Regions from separate parts of the Pseudomonas tritici genome, predicted to be linked through region 1. Evidence: predicted binding sites of a transcription regulator. Region 1 holds the regulator's gene; each other region holds the start of a gene.
What was found. The regulator sigma-54, encoded in region 1, starts transcription at its own class of promoters, with help from an activator protein. The targets are predictions, from matches to a motif close to ANTGGCATNNANNTTGCTNT.

Region 1 (3,206 bases):
CAGGCGGATCAGGGTCGCGTATTGATCGATGACCTGGACGTGAGCCACCAGCCGATGCACGGCCGCGCCCGCGCCGGTATCGGCTATCTCCCGCAGGAAGCGTCGATCTTCCGCAAACTGTCGGTGGCCGACAACATCATGGCCATCCTCGAGACCCGCAAGGAGCTCGACCGTGACGGCCGTCGCAAGGAGCTGGAAAGCCTGCTGCAGGAATTCCACATCAACCATATCCGCGACAACCTCGGCATGAGCCTGTCCGGTGGTGAGCGCCGCCGCGTAGAAATCGCTCGTGCCCTGGCCACTGCACCGAAGTTCATCCTGTTGGACGAACCGTTTGCCGGCGTCGACCCAATATCGGTCGGCGACATCAAGCAGATCATTCACCACCTCAAGGCTAAGGGCATTGGCGTGCTGATCACTGACCACAACGTCCGTGAGACGCTCGATATCTGCGAAACCGCGTATATCGTCAACGATGGTCAACTGATCGCTGAAGGCGACTCCGCCACCATCCTGGCCAATGAACTGGTCAAGGAAGTGTACCTGGGTCACGAGTTCCGCCTGTAAACACCGTGGTGTCACGGCCGATTGCCAAGGTGCGCGGGAGTCAATGAAAACCTCTGGATTTTTATTGTTACCGCGCTCTAGGCAAAGCCCCCGATATCAGGCATATAATTTGCTTATGTTTGGCGCTCACGCGCCCTGTCGTGGATGGCGCATTGCGCCGGCGAATAAGGTGTTAAGCCCCTGCCATGAAACCATCGCTAGTCCTGAGAATGGGCCAGCAGCTGACGATGACACCGCAGCTGCAACAGGCCATCCGCCTGCTCCAATTGTCGACCCTGGACCTGCAACAGGAAATCCAGGAGGCCCTGGAGTCCAATCCGATGCTCGAACGCCAGGAAGAAGGCGACGACTTCGATAATGCAGACCCGCTGGCCGATAACATCGAGCAAAAACCCAACCCCGATGTGCAGGAACCCTCCTATCAGGAAACCGCCCCAACGGTGGATAACCTCGAGGAAGGCGACTGGAACGAACGCATTCCCAACGAGCTTCCCGTCGACACCGCCTGGGAAGACGTCTACCAGACCAGCGCCAGCAGCCTGCCCAGCAATGACGATGACGAGTGGGATTTCACCACCCGCACCTCCGCCGGCGAAAGCCTGCAAAGCCACCTGCTGTGGCAACTGAACCTGGCGCCGATGTCGGACACCGATCGCCTGATCGCCGTGACCCTGATCGACTGCATCAATAACCAGGGCTACTTGGACGAGACGCTTGAGGAAATTCTCGAAGCATTCGACCCTGAACTGGATATCGAGCTGGACGAGATCGAAGCCGTCCTGCACCGCATCCAGCAGTTCGAACCCGCTGGCATCGGTGCGCGCTCCCTCAGCGAATGCCTGCTGCTGCAATTGCGCCAACTGCCCGCCAAGACCCCCTGGCTCGCCGAAGCCCAGCGCCTGGTCACCGATTACATCGACATGCTGGGCAGCCGCGACTACAGCCAACTGATGCGCCGCATGAAGCTCAAGGAAGACGACCTGCGCCAGGTCATTGAGCTGGTACAAAGCCTCAACCCGCGTCCTGGCTCGCAAATCGAGTCCAGCGAAGCCGAATACGTGGTTCCCGACGTGATCGTGCGCAAGGATAACGAGCGCTGGCTGGTTGAACTGAACCAGGAGTCGGTGCCACGCCTGCGGGTCAACCCGCAATACGCCGGTTTTGTGCGTCGCGCTGACACCAGCGCCGATAACACCTTCATGCGCAACCAATTGCAGGAAGCTCGCTGGTTTATCAAGAGCCTGCAAAGCCGCAACGAAACCCTGATGAAAGTGGCCACCCAGATCGTCGAGCACCAGCGCGGCTTCCTGGAATACGGCGACGAGGCGATGAAACCGTTGGTACTGCATGACATCGCCGAGGCGGTTGGCATGCATGAATCGACGATTTCTCGGGTAACCACGCAAAAATTCATGCATACCCCACGGGGTATTTATGAACTGAAATACTTTTTCTCCAGCCACGTCAGCACCTCCGAAGGCGGTGAATGCTCGTCCACGGCGATTCGCGCGATCATCAAAAAACTGGTTGCCGCGGAAAATCAGAAAAAGCCATTGAGTGACAGTAAGATCGCTGGTTTACTGGAGGCACAAGGCATTCAGGTCGCCCGTCGAACCGTCGCCAAGTACCGCGAGTCCCTCGGGATCGCGCCTTCCAGCGAGCGTAAGCGTTTGATGTGACGGGCGGGCCACAGCGTTCCAGTGGCAGGCGCTTTCGCCTGTCGCTTTATGCACTGGCAACGAAGGAGAAGCTGTATGCAAGTCAACATCAGTGGACACCAGCTGGAAGTCACCAAACCCCTGCGTGAATACACCGAAAGCAAGCTGAACAAGCTTGCGGGGCATTTTGACAAGATCACCAACGTGCAGGTCATCATGGAGGTCGATAAGCTCAAGCAGAAAATCGAGGCCACCCTGCACGTACCGAATGCCAAGCTCGTCGCCAATGCGGAACATGAGGACATGTACGCGGCGATCGACTCGCTCTACGACAAGCTGGACCGCCAACTCATAAAGCATAAGGAAAAGAATCTGCACCTGATGCAAGGTACAGGTCGTTAACTCTCCCCCCATGATCCGACTTGAAACCATCCTGACCCCCGGCCGTTCCCTTGTGAACGTGCCGGGCGGCAGTAAAAAACGCGCCCTCGAACAAATTGCCAACCTGATCGGCCGTGAAGTGCCTGAACTGGAAACGCAAACTGTGTACGAGGCACTGATTGCTCGTGAAAAACTTGGCTCGACCGGTTTTGGTAACGGCATCGCTATTCCCCACTGCCGCCTCAAAGGCTGCGAGACGCCTGTCAGCGCCCTGCTGCACTTGGACCATCCCATCGATTTCGACGCTATCGATGGCGCCCCGGTCGACCTGCTGTTTGTTTTGCTGGTCCCGGAAGCTGCCACCGATGCACACCTGGAACTGCTTCGGCAGATCGCCAGCATGCTCGACCGCAAGGAAGTACGCGACAAACTGCGCAGTGCCAGCAGTAATGAGGCGCTGTATCAGGTTGTCGTGGACGAACAGAACGGGCAGTAATCATGCGCTTGATCATCGTCAGCGGCCGTTCCGGCTCAGGTAAAAGCACCGCCCTCAATGTCCTTGAGGACAGCGGTTTCTACTGCATCGACAATTTGCCCGCC
Region 2 (3,206 bases), 2.6 Mb from region 1:
ATCATCCTGCATACTTCGTTGTCGGGTGTATTCAACCAGGCGATGGTCAAGAAGGTCGGTGCCGATGACTTCCTGGCCAAATTCCGCCCCGATGACCTGGCATCCCGGGTCGTCGAGCGGATCAAAGCAGCAGATCACGGCTAGGGGCTTTTTCCCTGGCGGTCACACGATTTAAGAGGCGGTATCAGTGTCTACGGGTAATTTGGATTTTGAACAGTTCCGGGTCTTCCTGGAAAAGGCCTGTGGCATATTGCTCGGTGAAAACAAGCAGTATCTGGTATCCAGCCGTCTCAACAAACTGATGGAGCAGCAGGGCATCAAGTCGTTGGGTGAGCTGGTCCAGCGCATCCAGGGCCAGCCGCGCAGCGGGCTCAAGGAAATGGTGGTCGATGCCATGACCACCAACGAAACCCTGTGGTTTCGCGACACCTACCCCTTTGAAGTGCTCAAGAGCAAAGTGCTGCCGGAGGCCATCAAGGCCAGCCCGGGCCAGCGCCTGCGCATCTGGTCGGCGGCGTGCTCCTCGGGGCAGGAGCCGTACTCGATCTCGATGTCCATCGATGAGTTCGAGCGGACCAATATGGGCCAATTGAAGGCCGGTGCTCAAATCGTGGCCACCGACCTGTCCGGCACCATGCTCACCAACTGCAAGACCGGCGAGTACGACAGCCTGGCGCTGGGCCGTGGCCTGTCCCCGGAGCGCCTGCAACGTTTCTTCGACCCGAAAGGGGCGGGACGTTGGGCGATCAAAGCGCCGATCAAGAACCGTGTGGAGTTTCGCTCGTTCAACCTGCTCGACAGCTACGCCAGCCTGGGCAAGTTCGACATGGTGTTCTGCCGCAACGTGTTGATCTACTTCTCCGCTGAAGTGAAGAAGGACATCCTGCTACGCATCCACGGCACGCTCAAGCGGGGCGGCTATTTGTTCCTCGGTGCATCCGAAGCGCTGAACGGTTTGCCGGATCATTACCAGATGGTGCAGTGCAGCCCTGGGATCATTTACCAGGCTAAATAGTACGCAAATCTAAATGTGGGAGCGGGTTTGCTCGCGAATGCGGTGGATCAGTCATAGATAAGTTGACTGACCCACCGCATTCGCGAGCAAACCCGCTCCCATTTTTTTTGCGGCAATTTTCCCAACAGCGGCAACTCTCCATTGCCGCTTTACTGGCGCCACGCGGAAACCTCTTGCCGCTTTTCTGGCATTGCCGCCGGCAACCGCCCCGCAAACCCTTGATATACGGGCCTCCGCAAGATTGGCATGCACCTTGCTATAACCCTGTTAACGAAAAGCAGGTCAGCCTAAAGGTTTCCGCCATGAGCATCAGCTTCGATAAAGCGCTCGGTATCCACGAACAAGCCCTGGGCTTCCGCGCCCAGCGTGCTGAAGTCCTGGCCAACAACATTGCCAACGCCGACACCCCGAACTACAAGGCTCGGGATCTGGACTTCTCCGCCGTGCTCGCCGCACAGCAGGACAAGACCAAAAACGGCACCTTCGCCTTGAACATGACCAACAGCCGTCATATTGAAGCGCAAGGCCTGAGCAATGGTGACGAGTCGTTGCTGTATCGCACACCGATGCAGCCGTCGATCGACCAGAACACCGTCGACGCCCAGCTTGAGCAATCGGCCTATGCCGAGAACTCGGTGAACTTTCAAGCCAGCTTCACCCTGCTTAACAGCAAATTCAAAGGGCTGATGTCAGCCCTGCGCGGAGAGTAAGCCATGTCCCTGTCCAGTGTTTTCAATATTGCCGGCAGTGGCATGAGCGCGCAGACCACGCGTTTGAACACCGTCGCCAGTAACATCGCCAACGCCGAGACCGTGTCTTCGAGCATTGACCAGACCTACCGTGCCCGTCACCCGGTGTTCGCCACCATGTTCCAGGGTGGCCAGGCTGGCGGCAGCGATTCGCTGTTCCAGGACCAGGGTAATGCCGGTTCTGGCGTGCAGGTGCTTGGTGTGGTCGAAGACCAGAGCAACCTTGAAGCCCGCTACGAACCCAACCATCCCGCCGCGAACGAAAAGGGTTATGTCTACTACCCCAACGTCAACGTGGTTGAGGAAATGGCCGACATGATTTCCGCCAGCCGTTCGTTCCAGACCAATGCGGAAATGATGAACACCGCCAAAACCATGATGCAGAAGGTCCTGACCCTGGGTCAGTGATAAGGGGCGCCAAATAATGGCCATCGTTGATACGAGTAACAACACGGCAGTCCAGGACCTTTTCAACTCCAAGGTCAAGACCGCGACCGACACCAGCAGCGTCAATAGTGCCTCCAAGGCAGCGACGGGCAGCCAGTCGCTGGGCAAGGACGCGTTCCTGCAACTGCTCGTGACCCAACTGAAAAACCAGAACCCGCTGTCGCCGCAAGACAACGGTGCGTTCGTGGCCCAGTTGGCGCAGTTCAGCAGCCTGGAAGGCATCAACACCCTGAACGACTCGGTGAACAACATCTCGAGCAACTTCAGCTCGTCGCAAGCGTTGCAGGCGTCGTCGCTGGTAGGGCGTTCGATCATCACCCAGACCGACAAGGCTCTGGTGGACACCAGCAAGAGCATGACCGGTTCGGTAGCCGTGACTGCGGCGACAGGCAACGTCGCCATCAAGATCACCGACAAAGACGGCAACGTGGTGCGCACCATTGATATGGGCGCCCAGAGTGCAGGCAACTCCGACTTTATCTGGGATGGCAAGAACGACAACGGTGAGGTCGCCCCAGCGGGCACTTACACCTTCGCGGCCACCACCAAGAATGACAAGGGCGACGCGGTTGCCTTGGCAACTTCGCTGCCGGCAACGGTAACCAGCGTGACGTTGAGCAAGACCGGCGGCGAAATGCTGCTGAACCTTGCAGGCGGCATGGGCAGCGTCAAGCTGTCGCAAATCCAGACTATCGGTACATAGAGCCGGCTAAATACGGCAGAGGGAGAGAAACATGTCTTTTAATATCGGCCTTAGCGGCCTCTATGCGGCCAACAAACAACTGGACGTGACCGGCAACAACATCGCCAACGTCGCGACCACTGGCTTCAAGTCGTCCCGTGCGGAGTTTGCGGACATCTACGCCGCCTCCAAACTGGGCACCGGCCAGAACAGCATCGGCAACGGTGTGAACCTGGCGGCTGTGTCCCAGCAGTTCACCCAGGGTGACGTCAACAACAGCGGCGGCGTGCTGGACATGGCGATCCAGGGCGGT
Region 3 (3,206 bases), 160 kb from region 1:
CCGATATTCGGATGTCAGGAGTACATGGTCATCCGTCTAGGACCACAAAATGAGTGGTGCTCGAAATTAATTAGTTCCAGATATTTACACCATGGCATTTCAAAATATTGCACGGTCTTCCAGCTTTGCTCTCGATGTAATACATTGCACAATGTTGCGGCATCTTTTTGAACAATCATGGCTTTCATGTATAGTTCTTGGCGAGCGTAAACGCGCCGTTTAGAGTGTGTCATTGTTGGTGGAAAGTCATGGTTTTCAGTGGATGAGCCTGCGGCCTTAACTCAATAATATGTCCAGTTGTTTCATTCGGTAATATAGCGTCCGCTTGGCCACTCCCAATTCCTTCGCTGCGCCATCCACACAGTGAGCGTTGCGGTGTAGAGATTCCTCGATCAGTACTTTTTCGATTTGTTGCATTCGCTCTTTAAGACTCGACTTGATTCGCGGAATGCCCACCTCAGCCGCAGCCAGGGGCGTCAAGCCCAATACAAAGCGTTTAGCCGTAGAGCGTAGTTCGCGCACATTGCCCTGCCATGAATGGCATAGCAGTTGCTGGAGTAGTTCGCTGGAGGGGCAGGGAGTAGTGCAGTGATAGTAGGCGGCTTCCTGCCGAGTCATGTTCAGAAATAAAGGGATGATGCGTTCGCGCCGATGACGCAGTGGGGGAAGACTAATGTTGACAACATTAAGGCGGAAATACAGGTCCCGTCTGAACCTACCTTGCTCGACCATCTCATGCAGTGATTGTTGGGCGGACGCGATGACACGCATGTCCACCGGTATGAACCGGGTTGAGCCCAAGCGTTCAACACCCCGCGACTCCAGCGCCCGTAACAGCTTGGCTTGCAATGCGAGTGGCATGCTATCGATCTCGTCCAAGTACAAGGTGCCCAGGTGTGCGGCCTCGATGACGCCTGCTCGTGACTGTACTGCACCGGTGTACGCGCCGCTATTGACGCCGAACAGTTGGCTTTCGGCCAAGCTTTCCGGGATGGCGGCACAGTTAACCGCAATGAAGTTTCCCTTGCGGTGGGAGAGGTAGTGGATGTGTTGTGCCAGTGTATCTTTACCGGTACCTGTTTCTCCCAGCAAGAGAATATCTATATCAAGAGTGGCGGTATTGTTTATAGTTGTTTGGATGCTCGGGCAATCAGGAAAGGTTATATCTGTTATGAGCCTGTTCTGGCTAATCGTCGACATAGCAATTTGCTCCAATGCAGAGGCCGCTTTCAGAGGGCTATCTCCCTATGTTCTTAGTTAATCAGGATTTTTTTATGTTGTCATGATGGGGGCAAAACTTTGGAGGAGGTGAAGTGTGTAATTTGAAAAAATTAAAAAATTACAAGTGTTGATTTGTGTTTTTTTTAAAGTTTTGCGTAAGGGAAATCTTAAAATTATAGTAAGTAATTTTTAGCGGCTTGGTATTTTTCTGAGTGCCGTAATTAGTTATAAGTTTTTTGTGTTTTTAAAGTGTTAGAGCAAGTTTCACGCTCAGGAATTTTGTCATTTTATCTAGCAGTTTCAAATTTCCCGACATTCGAGTTCGTTCAAGCGCCCACAAAAAAGCCGATGCAATGCATCGGCTTTTTTAGCTCGGTATAAACCGCAGGCAGCACTTACACGTTGAAGCGGAAGTGCATCACATCGCCATCTTTAACGATGTATTCCTTACCTTCCAAGCGCCACTTACCGGCTTCCTTGGTACCGGCTTCGCCCTTGTACTGGATGAAGTCGTTGTAGGCGATCACTTCGGCGCGGATGAAGCCCTTCTCGAAGTCGGTGTGGATCACGCCGGCAGCCTGTGGCGCGGTGGCGCCGACTTTGACGGTCCAGGCGCGGACTTCTTCGACACCGGCGGTGAAGTAAGTCTGCAGGTGCAGCATTTCGTAGCCAGCGCGGATCACACGGTTCAAGCCAGGCTCTTCCAGGCCCAGGGCCTCGAGGAACATGTCTTTTTCTTCGCCGTCATCCAGCTCGGCGATTTCTGCTTCGATCTTGTTGCACACCGGAACCACGATCGCGCCTTCTTCGTCGGCAATGGCCTTGACCACGTCCAGCAGCGGGTTGTTCTCGAAGCCGTCTTCAGCAACGTTGGCGATGTACATCACAGGCTTGGTCGTCAGCAAATGGAAGCCCTTGATCACCGCTTTTTCGTCGGTGCTCATGTTCTTCATCAGGCTGCGCGCAGGCTTGCCTTCGGTGAAGTGAGCAATCAACTGCTCCAGCAGGCCTTTCTGGACCACTGCGTCCTTGTCGCCGCCCTTGGCGTTACGCGCGACTTTTTGCAGTTGCTTTTCGCAGCTGTCGAGGTCGGCGAAGATCAGTTCCAGGTCGATGATCTCGATGTCACGCTTCGGGTCAACGCTGTTGGAGACGTGAATCACGTTCTCGTCTTCGAAGCAGCGGACCACGTGGGCGATCGCATCGGTTTCGCGGATGTTGGCCAGGAACTTGTTACCCAGGCCTTCACCTTTCGACGCACCGGCTACCAGGCCGGCGATGTCGACGAATTCCATGGTGGTCGGCAGGATGCGCTTGGGATTGACGATGGCCGCCAATGCCGCCAGGCGCGGGTCCGGCATAGCCACGATGCCGCTGTTGGGCTCGATGGTGCAGAAGGGGAAGTTCTCCGCTGCAATACCGGACTTGGTCAGGGCGTTGAACAGGGTGGATTTGCCGACGTTGGGCAGGCCGACGATGCCGCAATTGAATCCCATGGTGTTTCCCCTCGGTAAGAGTCAAGCCTTCTGGCTGTGCAGGTTTTTCATCGCGCGGTTCCATTCACCGGCGAAGATATCCGGCAGCACGCCGAGGGCAAAATCGATGCTGGCATCGAGTTTTTCCTGTTCGGCGCGTGGCGCACGACCCAGGACGAAATTTGAAACCATACTGGCAACGCCTGGGTGGCCAATGCCGAGCCGCAGACGGTAGAAATTATTCTGATTACCCAGCTGCGCGATGATGTCGCGCAGGCCATTGTGCCCGCCATGCCCGCCGCCGAGCTTGAGCTTGGCAACGCCGGGTGGCAGGTCCAGTTCGTCATGGGCCACCAGGATTTCCTCGGGTTTGATCCGGAAGAAGCCCGCAAGCGCCGCGACAGACTGGCCGCTGCGGTTCATGTAGGTGGTGGGAATCAGCAGACGAACATCCTGACCCTGATGCGAGAAGCGCCCGGTCAGGCCAAAATATTTGCGATCGGCCGCAAG
Region 4 (3,206 bases), 670 kb from region 1:
ATTTCAAAGGTGATCTCCTGTGGGAGCGGGCTTGCCCGCGATGGCGGTGGGTCAGTCATACATCAGGTGGCGGGCAGTACGCTATCGCGGGCCAGCCTGCTCCCGCATTCTTCACAAATCGCGGGCAAAAAAAGACCTCCTGAAGGAGGTCTTTTTTCAGCACGCCACGTTAAGCGGCGCTACCGGATCAGCAGCTGTAGTACAGCTCGTATTCCAGCGGGTGTACGAAGGTGCGAACCTTGATTTCTTCCGCGCTTTTCAGCTCGATGTAAGCGTCGATGAAGTCGTCGCTGAACACGCCGCCTTTGGTCAGGAACGCACGGCCCTTGTCCAGCTCTTCCAGGGCTTCTTTCAGGCTGCCACACACTTGTGGGATCTCTTTGGCCTCTTCAGGCGGCAGGTCGTACAAGTTTTTGTCGGCGGCGTCGCCAGGGTGGATCTTGTTCTGGATACCGTCCAGGCCGGCCATGACCAGGGCAGCGAAGGCCAGGTATGGGTTGGCTGCTGGATCCGGGAAGCGCGCTTCGATACGGCGAGCACGAGGGCTGGACACGTAAGGAATACGGATCGACGCGGAACGGTTACGTGCCGAGTAAGCCAGCATTACCGGTGCTTCGAAACCTGGGACCAGACGCTTGTAGGAGTTGGTCGACGGGTTGGTGAAGCCGTTCAGGGCCTTACCGTGCTTGATGATACCGCCGATGAAGTACAGGGCGGTGTCGGACAGGCCGGCATAACCTTCGCCAGCGAAGGTGTTCTTGCCATCTTTGGCGATGGACAAGTGAACGTGCATACCCGAGCCGTTATCGCCGTACAGCGGCTTAGGCATGAAGGTAGCGGTACGGCCGTAGGCAACGGCAGTGTTGTGTACGCAATACTTCAGGGTTTGAACTTCGTCAGCCTTGGCCACCAGGGTGTTGAACTTCACACCGATTTCGTTCTGGCCGGCAGTCGCCACTTCGTGGTGGTGCACTTCGATGACCAGGCCCATGTCTTCCATGGCGTTGCACATGGAGGTACGGATTTCGTGGTCATGGTCGAACGGCGGAACCGGGAAGTAGCCACCTTTGATACCTGGACGGTGGCCATGGTTGCCGCCTTCCACGTCCTGGTCGGACATCCACGAACCTTGTTCGGAGTAGATCTTGAACATCGAACCGGAGATGTCGGACTTGAACTTGACCTGGTCGAAGATGAAGAACTCTGGCTCCGGGCCTACGAATACGGTGTCGCCGATACCGGTGGACTTCAGGTATTCCTCGGCACGCTTGGCGATCGCACGTGGGTCGCGGTCGTAGCCTTGCATGGTCGAAGGCTCGATCACGTCGCAAACCAGGATCAGGGTTGGCTCTTCGGTGAACGGGTCCAGCACGGCAGTGCTGTCGTCCGGCATCAGGATCATGTCGGAGGCTTCGATGCCTTTCCAGCCAGCGATGGAGGAACCGTCGAACATTTTGCCTTCTTCAAAGAAAGCATCATCCAGCGCATCGCGAGCCGGCATGGTCACGTGGTGCTGAGTGCCTTTGGTGTCCGTGAAGCGCAGATCAATCCATTTAACGTCATGATCTTTGATGAGTTGAACCGACTTCGACATAGTGTCCTCCGGGTGGCTTCGGGCTGGGTAGTGGAGTAGCCCTTAGAATTTGGGTGATGCCGGCGCGGATACTCCGCCATGGCAACCTGCCTCACAAGAGAGCAAATTGCATGCCAGTGCGCCAACATGGGTTTTTTGATCCAAAAACGCCCCTATAAAGGTGCATTGCGACAAAAGCGTAAAATCTTCGCACCGCAATGTGGCGCAATGGAACGAAAGCGCACCCATTTAGTGCGTTGCGTGTGCTATGCATATTAACTGGTTAAACCGTGAGCGATTTCCGCTATAATCCGCGCCCCCCTTTTTCAGCAGGCCCGGCGCGCGCTGTTTCCATGAAATTAATCGTTAAAGTCTTCCCCGAAATCACCATCAAGAGCCGACCGGTACGGATGCGTTTCATCCGTCAATTGGCCAAGAACATCCGTGCCGTGCTCCGCGATCTGGACCCGGCTGTGGTGGTGAATGGCGTGTGGGACAACCTCGAGCTGGAAACCCGTGTCACCGAGCCCAAAGCCTTGAAGGACATGACCGAGCGCCTGAGCTGCATGCCGGGCATCGCGCATTTCCTGCAGGTGGATGAGTACCCGCTTGGCGACTTCGACGACATCACCGAGAAGTGCAAACAGCACTTCGGTAATGAGCTGGAAGGAAAGATCTTTTCGGTGCGTTGCAAGCGTGCCGGCAAGCACACCTTTAGCTCCATGGATGTCGAAAAATACGTCGGCAGCAAGCTGCGTCGCGAGTGCGGCGCCGCCGGAATTTCCCTGAAAGCGCCGCAAATTGAAGTGCGCATGGAAATTCGCGACCAACGGTTGTTTGTGATCCACAGCCAGCACAACAGTATCGGCGGCTACCCGCTGGGCGCCCTGGAACAGACCCTGGTATTGATGTCCGGCGGTTTCGATTCCACGGTGGCGGCTTACCAGATCATGCGCCGCGGCCTGATGAGCCACTTCTGCTTCTTTAACCTGGGCGGGCGTGCACACGAATTGGGCGTGATGGAAGTTGCGCACTTTATCTGGAAGAAATACGGCAGCTCCCAACGCGTGCTATTTGTAAGCGTACCGTTCGAGGAAGTGTTGGGCGAAATTCTCGGCAAAGTCGATAACAGTCATATGGGCGTAGTTTTGAAGCGTATGATGTTGCGCGCTGCGTCGCGGATCGCCGACCAGTTGCAGATCGACGCGCTGGTGACCGGTGAGGCGATCTCCCAGGTGTCCAGTCAGACGCTGCCGAACCTGTCGCTGATCGACTGCGTGACCGAAAAGCTGGTGCTACGCCCGCTGATCGCCAGTCACAAGCAGGACATCATCGACCTGGCCGAAGAAATCGGTACCGCTGATTTCGCCAAGCATATGCCTGAATATTGCGGGGTCATCTCGGTGAACCCCAAGACCCACGCCAAGCGAAACCGCGTGGAGTACGAAGAACAACAGTTCGACATGGCGATTCTTGAGCGTGCGCTTGAGAACGCCAAAATGGTCCCGATCGATCGCGTAATCGACGAACTGGGCCAGGACGTAAAGATCGAAGAAGTCAGCGAAGCCCTGGCCGGCCAGATCGTCGTCGACATCCGTCACCCGGATGCCGCCGAAGATGAGCCGCTGGAAAT

Region 2: the regulator sigma-54 is predicted to act here: its motif matches at 1,256-1,275, upstream of flgB (flagellar basal body rod protein FlgB).
Region 3: the regulator sigma-54 is predicted to act here: its motif matches at 1,476-1,495, upstream of HU722_RS04830 (sigma 54-interacting transcriptional regulator).
Region 4: the regulator sigma-54 is predicted to act here: its motif matches at 1,693-1,712, upstream of glnA (type I glutamate--ammonia ligase).

Annotation. Positions count from the first base shown of each region.
Region 1 is NZ_CP077084.1:1,282,482-1,285,687, reverse strand. Features, by position in the region: gene lptB (LPS export ABC transporter ATP-binding protein) at 1-567, shown strand, start outside; gene HU722_RS05635 (RNA polymerase factor sigma-54) at 753-2,246, shown strand; gene hpf (ribosome hibernation-promoting factor, HPF/YfiA family) at 2,322-2,627, shown strand; gene ptsN (PTS IIA-like nitrogen regulatory protein PtsN) at 2,638-3,102, shown strand; gene rapZ (RNase adapter RapZ) at 3,105-3,206, shown strand, end outside.
Region 2 is NZ_CP077084.1:4,965,157-4,968,362, reverse strand. Features, by position in the region: gene HU722_RS22585 (chemotaxis protein CheV) at 1-144, shown strand, start outside; gene cheR (protein-glutamate O-methyltransferase CheR) at 188-1,015, shown strand; gene flgB (flagellar basal body rod protein FlgB) at 1,318-1,725, shown strand; gene flgC (flagellar basal body rod protein FlgC) at 1,729-2,172, shown strand; gene flgD (flagellar hook assembly protein FlgD) at 2,189-2,914, shown strand; gene flgE (flagellar hook protein FlgE) at 2,946-3,206, shown strand, end outside.
Region 3 is NZ_CP077084.1:1,122,675-1,125,880, forward strand. Features, by position in the region: gene HU722_RS04830 (sigma 54-interacting transcriptional regulator) at 277-1,200, opposite strand; gene ychF (redox-regulated ATPase YchF) at 1,617-2,717, opposite strand; gene pth (aminoacyl-tRNA hydrolase) at 2,739-3,206, opposite strand, start outside.
Region 4 is NZ_CP077084.1:610,464-613,669, forward strand. Features, by position in the region: gene HU722_RS02640 (chorismate mutase) at 1-7, opposite strand, end outside; gene glnA (type I glutamate--ammonia ligase) at 188-1,594, opposite strand; gene thiI (tRNA uracil 4-sulfurtransferase ThiI) at 1,927-3,206, shown strand, end outside.